Regions from separate parts of the Bacillus sp. AC266 genome, predicted to be linked through region 2. Evidence: riboswitches for the same ligand, from Rfam matches in the RefSeq annotation. Region 2 holds a riboswitch; the other holds the start of a gene.
The links. A riboswitch is a leader RNA that binds a small molecule or an ion and turns the genes downstream of it on or off. The one in region 2 is predicted to bind magnesium.
Positions count from the first base shown of each region.

Region 1 (6,609 bases), on a different contig from region 2:
TGTCAAAACTTGAAGTTGGTACAGGCAATTCTAGTGTTTCACAACTTGCTTTATATCAAAAATGTGGATTTCGTATTTTTTCTATTGATTTTGATTACTTTTCAAAGCATTATGAAGAAGAGATTATTGAAAATGGGATTGTATGTCGTGATATGATTCGGCTTGCAATGGAATTGAATAAGAACGTATAACTTATTTAGGGGGAAGAGAAGATGGAAGTACATAAAGCAATTACAGCACATTCTCGTAAACAAAATGAAAGTGTAAAAGCATGTTTACAATTAGATGCGCAGCGTGAAGCAGCTATTGAAGCAGCCGTATCTCTTGCGTCAAAGGGGAAAGAATTTTCGGTTGATATCATTAATGTTGTAACAAAGCAAATTAATGATCTTGCAAAAAATGGTGTTACACTGCAGCGTAAACTTGTTACAAAAGATATGGTTATGGAGTATGTAGGTCGTTTGCAAGAGAAAGAAGGTCGTTAAAGATGGTTGTTACAGTCGAATGGTTACGTGAGCATATAGAAGATGAGAATGTCCGTATAATCGATTGTCGATTTGATTTAGCGAATCCTAATTGGGGTAGAGAGAAGTATGAGGAAGAACATATTCCTCATGCGTTATATTTTGATTTAAATTTAGATTTATCAAGTCCTGTAGCAGAACATGGTGGCCGCCATCCGTTGCCAAATATTGAGGAGTTTGCAGACAAGCTTTCACAGGCCGGAATTGATGAACATACGACAGTGATTGCGTATGACAGTCAAGCTGGTGCAATGGCTTCGCGTTTATGGTGGTTATTAAACTATGTAGGACATGAGAAAGTGTATATATTAGACGGTGGATTTCCAGCTTGGAAAGAGAATGGATTACACACAACGCCGAATATCCCAGTTATTGCACGAAAACCTTTTATACCGGAAATACAAGAAAATATGCTTGTAACGATGGAAGATGTGAGAGGGAAAATTCGTGCAGGTGCAAATATGACATTAATTGATTCTAGGGAACCAAAACGTTATGCTGGTGCGGAAGAGCTCGTTGATTCGAAGGCAGGGCATATTCCGACGGCAGTAAACTATTTTTGGAAAGATGGGATTTTAGAATCGGGACACTTTAAAAACGAAGAGGAACAGCAAGGGCGTTTCCAAAATCTTGATAAGGAGAAGGAAACAATCGTATATTGTGGTTCTGGTGTTACAGCGTGCCCGAACATAGTTGCATTAAAATTAGCTGGTTTTCAAAATGTTAAATTGTATACAGGTAGCTGGAGCGATTGGATTTCTTATCCAGAAAATCAAATTGCAAAAGAAGAAGATTAATCACTTGCATGCAAAAATAATTTGTATTAAAATAAGGTCACAAGCAAGAGATTGCTTCAAAAAAATTATATTTTACACATTGGAAACAATGTGATAATATAACGACAAGTAAATAATACATCCTGCGGTGTGCGTAACTTATTTATGTCTAAAACCGATGTTAGTTTTACGGAAGCTCAATATTTAGTGACCATTATCAAGCCTTCCTTGTGGAGGAAGATATACGGTAACTGTGAGGGCATCCACCTGCGAGTAGCGGGTTTTTGGACATTTACGAGAGACGGCACTTGCGGGGGTCTTATTTCAACTAATAGTATATAAAATTCCTACGGTGTACGTAGCTTGTGTATGTCTTAAACCAATAAGTATAATGCGGAAGTTCAATATTTAAATGTAGATAGCAGGCCATCTTTTTAAGAAGGAAGTTACAAACATTTGTGAGAACATCCACCTGTGAGAGCAGGTTTATGGACATCTATAGATAACGGCATATGTGGGACTATATAAAAAGCCTTACGTTTTATACGTAAGGTTTTTTTGTTGAATAAATATACTCATGTTATCTCGATTTACCTGTAAAGTTCCCATAATAAATATAGCACTTGCGGTCTTCATCAATTTCTCTTGAATCGAGGGTGAATTCCAAATGTATTCCATCCCGTTGAATATATATAATATCTGAATGGAGAGAGGGTAATATATCCTCGTAATTCCAAATATCTTTACTTTCTATCATAATTGAGCAGGTTTCCTTTAGTTCTCTAATTTCAAAACCTATGTGCGAGTATGTAGGATCTGAAGGGTCGTTGGAAAAAACTTCTTTTTGTATATATAACACTGCTGTTCCGTCTGGATCTACTGAAGTTGCAGTAACGATATATGTATTTCCATCTTTTATAAAATATTCACAAGTCATGCGCGCGACAATTTCAGAATTAGAAATATTTGCGTAGTTCCATAAAGCTGGATACCCGTTTGTTTCATCATTGAGCCGATATTCCAATCGCATTTTATCCCTCTTCTTCCTTTTTCTTCTACTTTATCATGACATCTTATATAATAGAAATATAATTTAAAAAGGGGAGTGCAAAGGTGACAAAAACGAAATGGCTAGTAGGTGGTGTCCTAACATCTTTAATGACGGGCACTTTATTTGGCTGCGCGCAAGATATTCCCCCCGAACCGAATGATAATAGTTGTTCTGATTGGGATTGGGATGATGAGCTTGGTGTTTGGCAGTGTGATGATAGTAGTTCAGGTTATCGTGGACATTACTTTTATGGTGGTACATACTATCAAAATAAATCCACCTTCAAAAATTCATCAGAGTTTAAAACTTATCAATCTTCGGCCGAATTTAAAGGTGGAATTGGAAGCGGTTCAAAGGGAGGATTTGGGGGCTAACATATGTCGCAATACATAAGGGATCGAAAAGAGTTTTATTCGAAATATCCGAATTTTTGGTCGGATTTATATGAATGTGAGTATAGTTTGTTTCATGTTTTCCCGATAACAGAGCAAACGATGAAACAATTACAAGTAGCAACTGAACGAATGGGGAAAATATTTTTTAAGACTGCTAGAATTCTTCGGAATGTATCTAATGAACAGCTTCTTGAACTCGGTTTTCCAACTACAAGCTTGCCTTTTATTAGACTGAAAGGGATGTATCCTGAATCTGTTATTTCACGATTTGATTTTGCTTTAACAGAGGATAATCGTATTAAAATGCTTGAGTTTAATAGTGATACTCCAACTTTTATTGTGGAATGCTTTCAAATGAATGGAAAAGTTTGTGAAGAACTTGACTATGATGATCCAAATGCAAATCAAGAGCGCTTACTTTCTTCTGGTATTACAAAAGCCGTAATGGAGTTTACAAAAGGAATGGAAGATCCAAATGTTGTTTTCACAGCTCATCCTGAACATATAGAAGATTGGAATACGACTATGTATTTGAGTGGGCTATGCCATGTTGAAAATAAAGTAATGCCAATGACAGAACTTAGAATTACAGATGATGCTTTAGTAGATAGAGATGGTGTACCAATTGATGTTTTGTATCGCCAAACATATCCAATTGAAGACTTAATTGAAGATCAAGATCCCGAAACGGGGGATTTGGTGGGAGTAGAACTTTTGCAACTTGTAAAAGAAGGAAAGCTTTTTATTATAAATCCTTTGTCGGCCTTTTTACTTCAGCCGAAATCAATTCAATGTCTTATTTGGGGATTAGCAGAAGAAGGTGCTTTTTACACAAGTGAGGAACAAAAGTGGATTAAAGAATATATGCTTCCTACATATTTAGAGCCAGATTTATTTTTTGGGAAAAGTCCGTTCGTTCAAAAACCTTCGTTCGGTAGGGAAGGTGACACGATTACGATTCGTGATAAGGATACAAATATTATGATTCGAAATGCACATGAAACGTATAAATCGTCACTGCCTATATTTCAGAAATATACAGAGCTTCCAGTTGTATTTTTGGAAACTGAAAAAGGAATTGAGAAGCTGTCGTACGTGTTTGGGGCTTTTTTAATTGCTGGAAAAGCGAGCAGCATCGGTATACGTGCCGGAGAAAAAATTACGGGAAATGAATCGTATTATTTACCGGTAGGTATTAAGAAGGAGGAAAATAAATGATTAAATTTTTACTATATTTAGCAGTATCACTTGTACTTTTGTGTATCGGTCTTTTTCTTATGGAAGTGACAACGAAAGTTAAGGAATTTAAGTTAATGGCTCAAGGGAATAAAGCGGTAAGCTATGTACTTGGAGGAAGACTACTTGGTCTTGCTATCGTTTTATATTCAACGGCTGCTAATTCTATTTCAATTCTTGATATGGTTTCATGGGGAGCTGTTGGGATTTTAGCTCAAATTATTGTCTTTTATTTAGCGGAATGGCTTACACCACGTTTTAATATTAATAAAAGTCTTGAAGAAGATAATCAAGCAGTTGGTCTTTTCCTTATGTTTTTATCACTTTCCATCGGAATTGTAATTGCTGGTTGTGTAACGTATTAAAACCCTTACATTTTAACGTAAGGGTTTTATTTTTCATTTGCTAATTTTTTGCAATATGTGTTCAATTAATTTATGTAGCCGAACGCTGAGCAGGATGCGTATTAGTGTACTAATAAACTCGAGATAGTTATTGTAATAAGGACAAGTTTCCATACAAAGTGTTGACATCTATTTTAAATAAGAGTAACATTTTCTATGTAATTATAATAAGTCTCTGTTAGGTGAGGCTCCTGTATAGAGAAATGCTACTGCCCAAAAATGTCGAGAGACGCCAATGGGTCAACAGGAATGATCGAATTAAGGTTTTTCTTAACGTAGCTGGTAATGAACCTATGCTATACAGTGCTAAAACTCGGCGAGGGAGAGGTCCATAGATTTCTAATTGTATTATATTAGGAATCGCTTATTTGTGTATGCAATGACCTTTGCTCTCTTATGAGTAAGGGTCTTTTTTGTTAGCAAACTATGAGTAATTTCATAGTATAGATTATAACTAAAAAATTAAAGAGGAGGTGAGGAGCATGTCAAATTCTGACTCGGTTCCGTTACCCATATACTTCAAATCAAAAATATATGATGTAGGCAGGAAACGACTTGTTCCTCCCTCTATATTTATCATAATGTAGCGTTTATTCGAGTATTTAAGCGCTAGACACTTTCACAGTAAAGTGGATAAATTGAGAAACAAAGCGTTTCTTCCTATGTTGTAAAGGAGGAGACGATAATATGTTATATGTAAATAAAAGTGTGGGTAACACTTCGTATAAATTAAGTAAAAAAGCAATGAAAGAACAAACAATGCTTCAAAAAAATAAAGATTTATTAATTGAAATCGCAACAAGAGATGTAAAATCTGTATTTGCGTATTTTAAAACAACAAGAGACGGACTATCTATGAAAGAGGCACAAAAGCGTATTCAAGTATACGGACGAAATGAATTAACTTCAAAAAGAGCGCGTATTGCGGAAGTAATGATGAAGCTAAGTGGAATGATCCCAGGTCTTTCAAAACAAAATATGGGTGATGAATTACAATGTGAAACAGTTACTGTTTCTAGAGTAGCTGGCTGTAGCGTAACAGGGCTAAACAGTGAACTAAAAATGATGAAATTACCAGTACAAGAGCTTGTACCTGGAGATATGATTTTTCTTGCAGAGGGCGATACAGTGCCAGCAGATGTACGTATTATTTATGCAAATGATTTATTAGTAAATGAATCTATGCTGACAGGAAACGATGCTAGTATTGAGAAATTTGAAAGTTGCTATCATCTTGAACGTAAACGATTTATTCCATTAAAACGGATGAAAGACTATAATCCACTTGAACTTGAAAATGTATGTTTCAAAGGTACGTATATTGTTGACGGAAATGCAAAGGCTGTAGTTGTTTCGACAGGTAAAAATACGTATTCAGGAATACTTCATACTTGTTGCGGTAGAATGTCTTAATGTGTTAATGATGCTAAATATACAAAAACAATGTATAATAGACAAAGTTGAACAAAAACGTAGAATGGTAATCTATATATAACCTTACGTGATAACGTGAGGTTATTATTTTTTGTTAGTAGGAGAGGAATTATGAAAAAAGTATTATTAGTTGATGGTATGGCACTATTATTTCGTGCTTTTTACGCAACAAGTGTATATGGACAATTTATGAAACGACAAGATGGTACCCCGACGAATGGGATTCATGGTTATATGAAGCATTTATTAACAGCAACACAAGCAATCGAACCAACGCACATTGTAACGTGCTGGGATATGGGAAGTACGACATTTAGAACGGAATCTTTCTCGAATTATAAAGCAAATCGTGCAGCACCGCCGGAAGAATTAATTCCGCAATTTGATTTAGTGCAAGAAATGACTGCGAAATTATCTATGCCTGTAATCGGTATGAAAGGTTATGAAGCGGATGATTGTATCGGTACGCTTGCAAAACAATATTGCAATGAAGCGGAAGTTTATATTTTGACAGGTGATACAGATTTACTTCAACTTGTTGATACGAATGTTACAGTTATGCTTCTTCGTAAAGGAATTGGAAATTACGAGTATTACACACCGGAAAAAATCATGGAAGAGAAAGGTGTAGAACCTTGGCAAATTGTTCATGCGAAAGCTTTCATGGGAGATACAAGTGATAATTATCCGGGTGTAAAAGGTATTGGTGAAAAAACAGCGTATAAGCTGATTCAAGAATACGGGACAGTATCGGCAGTGCTAGAAAATATAGCATCATTAACGAAAGCG
Region 1 covers NZ_CEEDEC010000003.1:333,277-339,885, reverse strand. The annotation lists gene AC0IXC_RS14915 (GNAT family N-acetyltransferase) at 1-191, shown strand, start outside; gene AC0IXC_RS14910 (YpbS family protein) at 213-485, shown strand; gene AC0IXC_RS14905 (sulfurtransferase) at 488-1,321, shown strand; RNA gene ssrS (6S RNA) at 1,438-1,620, shown strand; RNA gene ssrS (6S RNA) at 1,642-1,825, shown strand; gene AC0IXC_RS14890 (hypothetical protein) at 1,881-2,330, opposite strand; gene AC0IXC_RS14885 (hypothetical protein) at 2,414-2,725, shown strand; gene AC0IXC_RS14880 (glutathionylspermidine synthase family protein) at 2,729-3,964, shown strand; gene AC0IXC_RS14875 (DUF350 domain-containing protein) at 3,961-4,347, shown strand; M-box (ykoK) riboswitch at 4,554-4,719, shown strand; gene AC0IXC_RS14870 (P-type ATPase actuator domain-containing protein) at 5,074-5,799, shown strand; gene AC0IXC_RS14865 (5'-3' exonuclease) at 5,932-6,609, shown strand, end outside.
Region 1: it holds a riboswitch for magnesium, as region 2 does, so the genes downstream of both, AC0IXC_RS14870 (P-type ATPase actuator domain-containing protein) here and mgtE (magnesium transporter) in region 2, are expected to answer to the same signal.

Region 2 (6,609 bases):
GAGTGATGTACACATTTCATTATCTAAGACTCGCTCAAAGTTTTATTTATGATTTATGGAAAATAAAAGATAACAATATCTATGTAAGAGACGGTTTTTTACTTGCATATTATAATAATTACGAAGATGGCTTTGTTTATAAAGCCTCGTTGTCAGAGATGATGAGCTTTTCTACGTGTGAAAGAAAAGTATCTAATTTTTCGAAAGATGAAATCCTATCAGCAGCTCGTGATTTTACACCTTATTCTATCGATGAAAATGGAGAGAAGAGTTTTGGAGGAAAGCATCCTGATGCAGATATACTATTCAGAAATAAAGGATCAAAACGATTAGATAGAGCACATTATTTTACGCTTGGTGCAAGATTAAGTGCAATATTACCAATGAAAATTGCTTCTTATTGTAATGCTTTAGAATGCCTATTTACTACCGATAAATCTGAGGTTAGCCATAAAATTGCAGAACGTGTTGCATTGATGTTAGGTACTTCAGATGAATCAAAGAAAGCGTATTTCGATCTTATTAAAAAGGCTTATGGATGCCGTTCCACTGTGGTACATGGTCAACATGTTAAAGGAGAAGAAAGTGATTTTATTGAGATTTCAGAAAAATTGGATGGTATTCTAAGACTGCTACTTGTGGAAAAACATGAGATATTTTCAAAAAAGGATACAGAGATAGAGGCATTCTTTACTGATTTGCTTTTTACTACTAACTAATAAATCTATTTAATATACTCGAGATACCACCAAAATTTCAAATTTTCATGCTAGGTATATGGTGTTTACTATTACTAGGTATTACATACTAGGTTTACGTGAACATTTTAATATAAACTGTAATTGTCACAAATTCATGATCCACCTAAGGGTTCAGTACCAGCAACTTCTAAAGAAAATGTAAAATAAGATAATCAAGTTGAGAAATCTAACTCAAAAAGAACGGGGCAATTTATGCGCGGTTCTTTTTGTATATCCAGGAATTATAGTTAGCAATAACATGAAATTCATTTTCTCATAGTTAATTAACCCTAAATATAAATCTTTCTAAAAGAATCCTACATTCTTACACAAAATTAATTGGATTTCAATCTGTAAATCTATAAAATTTAAGTTTAGACTTTCTTGTCTAAATAGTTTGGAATTTCATGTCCTTGTACAGTTCTACAATAGGGGAAGAGGATAACTCTGATTTCCTCAAGTGTTCGTTAAATTCCCATTTAACGAACAGATAGATAGAAGGGGGATATAATACTAATATGATATACGTACACATGTTTACAAATTGGCAAGTGATTTGGATAGAGACTCCAAGACTTATGAAATCGCATTTATGCAATAATTATATATTATAATTATCAAACTTAATTTTATTGAAAATTGATATATTAAGCAATATTCCTATTGCTATTAAATTGACCATTAAAGAACTTCCACCAAAACTAACAAATGGAAATGGGGTACCAGTAAGAGGAAATAGTCCCGTAATACCACCTAAATTTACAATGGATTGCATACCAATCATACATCCTATACCAATTGCTATAAAACTTCCGAATGGATCTACACATAGTTGTGCAATTTTTAAGGAACGAAGAACGATAGTCAAAACCCCTGCCAATATAATAAATACACCAATAAACCCTAGTTCTTCAGAAACTATTGCCATTATAAAATCAGTATGTGGTTCTGGAAGATAACCGGTTTTTTGAATGCTATTTCCGAATCCACGTCCAGTAATTCCTCCAGAGCCAATGGCAATAAAAGAATTTACAAGCTGATATCCTTTTCCTTGCGCATCAACAAAGGGATTGAGAATTGTAGTAATACGTGTCTTTTGAACTTCTGACAAACTAAATTGAATTAAAAAGTATAAAAAAGGTAACCAAAAAATAGAACCGATTATAATTCTTTTAATTAATAGATTTACATTTATTCCAGAGCAAAGAAATATGCTAAAACCTAAACCTAATATTAAAAGTGCAGATCCTAAGTTTGGCTGTTTATAGATTAGGAAAAAAATTGCAGCTAAAAAAAATAAAAGTTTTCCGCTACCACTCCAAATATTTTTAGCTTGTTCTAGTCGTAATGCAAAAAAACGGGCTGTTACAAGTATTGTTCCTAATTTAAGAAATTCAGCTGGCTGTATTCCAAAGATCCATGATTGAGCATTATTTACCACTTTTCCTTTCCACAAAACCATAATTAATAAAAAAATTCCCCCAACCATAATACAGATAGAGACTATTCGTTTTTTCCATATTTCATATGGGAGAATAGCACAAACTATTAACCCTATTGTTCCTAAAAATAGCTTTGTTAATTGAGAATCAACAAAATGCCTACTGTTATAACCGTAATGTTGAACAGCAACAATGGAGCTCGCGCTATACATCATGATAATACCTAAAGTACATGTTATGAATAGAGGGAGGAGCAATAGATAATCGAGTTTTAATATTTTTTTCATTTTAATATCCTCCTGATTACATTTGCTAATGATTAGAATCTTGTTCTCATCAACTACTAAATAGTATTCTTGTTTTGAAAGATTCTATAGCTTACACCCTGTTTTCTTACGCAAAAATCCCCCCTAGTTACATACTAGGGGGGATTTAAATTGGCATGACTAAATAAAGCTTTCCTCCCCCTAGTAGAGCTTTGGCACTATACAACGTAAAGTAATGGAAATTGATTACTTAGCTATCTTAAGAAGGGCCTTAATCCGACAATTCCTGTTCTACCCATTGGCGTCTTTCGACATTTTTGGGCAATAGCCTGTGTTTGTATAGGAGCCTCACCTAACAGGTTTAGCAATATAAATTTTATGTATTTGTTTCGTGTAGCCAGCATAAATATTTTTTTTTTGCTTGTCAAGTAAGCATATTGCTAATTTTATATTCTTTATTGTTTTATGAATTTTGAGAAATAATGCAAGAAAATGTATTTAATCATCTCGTATAGATACTTATTTTCGGCCTGTAGTGGATAATTTGATTAAGTAGTTTAACCATATAAATTTGATAAACAGTAAAGAAGATTTTAATCATAAAATAAGATTTTTGAAGAATGTTCTTTTGAAGTACGGTATGACTAATAATTCAACTCCTGCTATAAAGTTACAAATTAATCATAAACAATAAGTTTCCTATACGAAATTTCATATATTTTATAACGTTTCTTCGAACTAATTGTATATAAATTTTATATCTTTTAAGTTGAATTTTAAATTTACAATAGAATCGAATTACATTTCTCTAAAAAAGAATTTATTATGAATCGAATTGAAAGTCAGTTGACAAATATTAAATTCTGGTTTAAATTTTGAAGTAATTCAATAATCTTTGTTAGGTGAGGCTCCTGTATAGAGAAACGCTGCTGCCCAAAAATGTCGAGAGACGCCAATGGGTCAACAGGAACGGTCGGATTAAGGCCCTTTTTAATGTAGCTGGTTATAAAAACCTATGCTATACAGTGCTAAAACTCAACGAGGGAGTGGTATACGATTTGATAGAAAGGCACCTCTGGGATTTTTGCAGAGCTGTCTTAATAATCATTTATTTGTATTGTAAAAAACCTTTACTCCTTTTTGAGTAAAGGTTTTTTGTTTAATGTTATTTATTTTTATCTTGTCTATATTCAAAAAGGAGGTAGTTCTAAATAATAAATTGATTGCAATGTAACTATTAATGCTCTAATGAAAATTTTAGACAGATAAAATAACACAAAACCACTCATGAAACTCTAGAGTCTCCCTTAGCAATATAAGGAGGAGTTAACATGAAGAAATTATTAAATGAATTACTTGTAACCCAAAATAATTTGGATGCAGAGAAAGTTTTACGTCATCCGTCGTATGATATTGCGCAAGAAGTAAAACGGTTTTCAATTGCAGATCAAGTCATATTACTAGATAAGATTCCTGTATTAAAAAGCTCAAAAATTCTTCAACATTTGAATACAGAAGAAAAATATAATATCTTAATTCAATTATCTGAAAACAAAGCTAAAAAGTTACTAGATTTACAACCGATTGATGAAACAGTAGATCTACTTCTAGCGGTTCATCCGGAAAAACAAGCTAAATTAATGGCGTATTTAAATAAAATTACAAAACATAATGTAAAAAAATTAATGGCTTTCAAACCTGAAACGGCAGGAAGTCTTGTCACAAGTGATTTTGTTGCAGTTAGAGGGAATTGGTCAGTAAAAATGACATTGAAGTACATTAGGGAGCATTCTGAAAATGTAGAATCAATATCTTATATCTATGTTCTTGATAGTCATGGTTATCTTAAGGGAATCGTTTCCATACATGAGTTATTACTAGCAGCAGATGAAGAGATATTATCTACTATCATGATTCAAGAGGTAATTTCAGTACACCCTGAAGTTGATCAGCAAGAAGTTGTAAAAAAGCTACTGAATTATAATTTAGCAGCATTACCCGTAACAACAGCAAATAATGAAATGATTGGTATTATAACATTTGATGACGTAATGAATGTTATGGAAGCAGAAGCTACAGAAGATATCCAAAAGTTAGGCGGAAGTGAACCGTTAAATCAATCTTACTTTGAATCTAGTATTTGGAGCATTTTCTTAAAACGTCTACCATGGTTATTGCTTCTTTTTGTTGCTGAAGCATATACAGGTACAGTACTAAAGTATTTTGAAGACGAAATTGAAACAGTAGTTGCCCTTGCTTTCTTTGTTCCATTATTAGTAGGTACTGGAGGGAATACAGGAACACAGGTTGTAGCAACAATTACTCGTGCAATTGGTATTGGAGAGGTGAAATTTAAAGACATTTTCCGTGTAATGAAAAAGGAGTTTGCAATTGGCATGCTTCTCGGACTTGCACTTGGGGTAGCTGGGCTCACTCGTGCTTATATGTTAGGGGTTGGAACAGAAGTTGCACAAGTTGTAGCAATCACTTTATTATTTATTGTTATTTGGGCTTCGCTTGTCGCAGCTGTTTTACCTTTGATTTTGAGAAAATTTAAATTAGATCCTGCAGTCGTTTCTGGTCCATTTATTACAACATTTGTTGACGGAACAGGATTAGTAATATATTTCTTGGTTGCAAAAACGTTATTAAATTTGTAAATATAAACTGAAATAAATAAGAAATATAGAATAAGTATTTTGCCTTGCTTGCTAAGACATAGTGGGGAACTCGGGAATGAGGAAAACAAACATTTTTGTCTTTAGGTAAATAATATTTTAAAGGATTCATTGAATGTAATTAATGCCGGAGGATAAAACTATGAAACATCTAAGAAAAATCTTCAAACGAATTTTGCTTCTTTTTTCTATTTTCATGCTTATTGGCATAGGAATATTATTTGGTACTAACTATGGCCGAGATCTTCGTGTAACAATCGCTGGGAGTATACTAACTTCTCAGCATCCACAATATGCGAAATATACATTCCTGTCCCAAAAAGAACTAGATAAACTGCAAGATAGAATTAATCATCCGAAATGGTCAAACAGTGATGAGGCTATTTATAAAAAAATAGCAGGAAAAAGATTAGATGAACTAAAAAATCAGCCATTAAAAATTGATGTAGAAACGATTAAAAGTAACAAAGATAGTCGTTTTCTTTTCGAAGGAAAATTAGTCACTATTAGTAACCCTTTCAATGTTAAACTTGTTAGCCATCAAGGGACACAGGGCGATAAAAGGGGAGAAAAAATTAGCGTAATGGCAAAACGTAATAATTCACTTGTTGCTGTGAATGCAAGTGGATTTGCTGATGAAACAGGAAGGGGTGGAGGAAATGTTGCAACTGGAATAGTAATAGAAAATGGGAAAGCAATTGATACAAATATAGATAAAAATACCCCTACAATTATTACGGGCTTAACAAATTTTGGACAAATGATAACAGGGAATTATTCTACCCAACAACTTTTGGATAAACAAGTCGTTTCCGCAGCAGGATTTATGCCACAGTTAATTGTAAATGGAGAAAAAATGATAACAGAAGGGGATGGTGGTTGGGGCTCTGCTCCACGAAGTATTATGGCCCAAAAAGAAGATGGTACACTAATGTTTCTAGTGATAGACGGTAGGCAAACACATAGCATAGGTGCCACGTTAAAAGAGTGTCAAGATATTCTATATGAAAAAGGAGCAATAAATGCAATGGCTATGGATGGAGGATCTTCTGCTACGCTATATTTAGGGGGAAAGGTTATAAATTCACCATCCACATTATCTCATGAAGATCGTTATTTACCGAATGCTTGGGTGGTAACAGCAAATTCGAAGCAAAAAATAAAGATGACAATAGATGGAGAAAAAGTAAATCCCAAAACATTAGATAAATTTGATACAAACTTTACTTCACAATAGGTATAAATAATGGAAAGCAAAAATAGGGGATATTGTTCAAAAAGAAAGCAAAAAAATACGCACCCGTGGCGGCGCGAGTAGGAATTATGATTGGCAGTATAATTATATTCAATAATTTTATAGATATTCCTCATGTTTTGTATCAGGGTCTGAACCAGATGTGAATGTTGTATTTAAAGTTGTGCAATTAGATGATGAAAAGTTCAAGAATTATATAGAAGGGGAACTTTACACTCGTATTGTAAA
Region 2 covers NZ_CEEDEC010000006.1:323,581-330,189, reverse strand. The annotation lists gene AC0IXC_RS23660 (hypothetical protein) at 1-719, shown strand, start outside; gene AC0IXC_RS23655 (FtsW/RodA/SpoVE family cell cycle protein) at 1,342-2,469, opposite strand; M-box (ykoK) riboswitch at 2,639-2,815, opposite strand; M-box (ykoK) riboswitch at 3,336-3,503, shown strand; gene mgtE (magnesium transporter) at 3,780-5,108, shown strand; gene AC0IXC_RS23645 (phosphodiester glycosidase family protein) at 5,269-6,363, shown strand.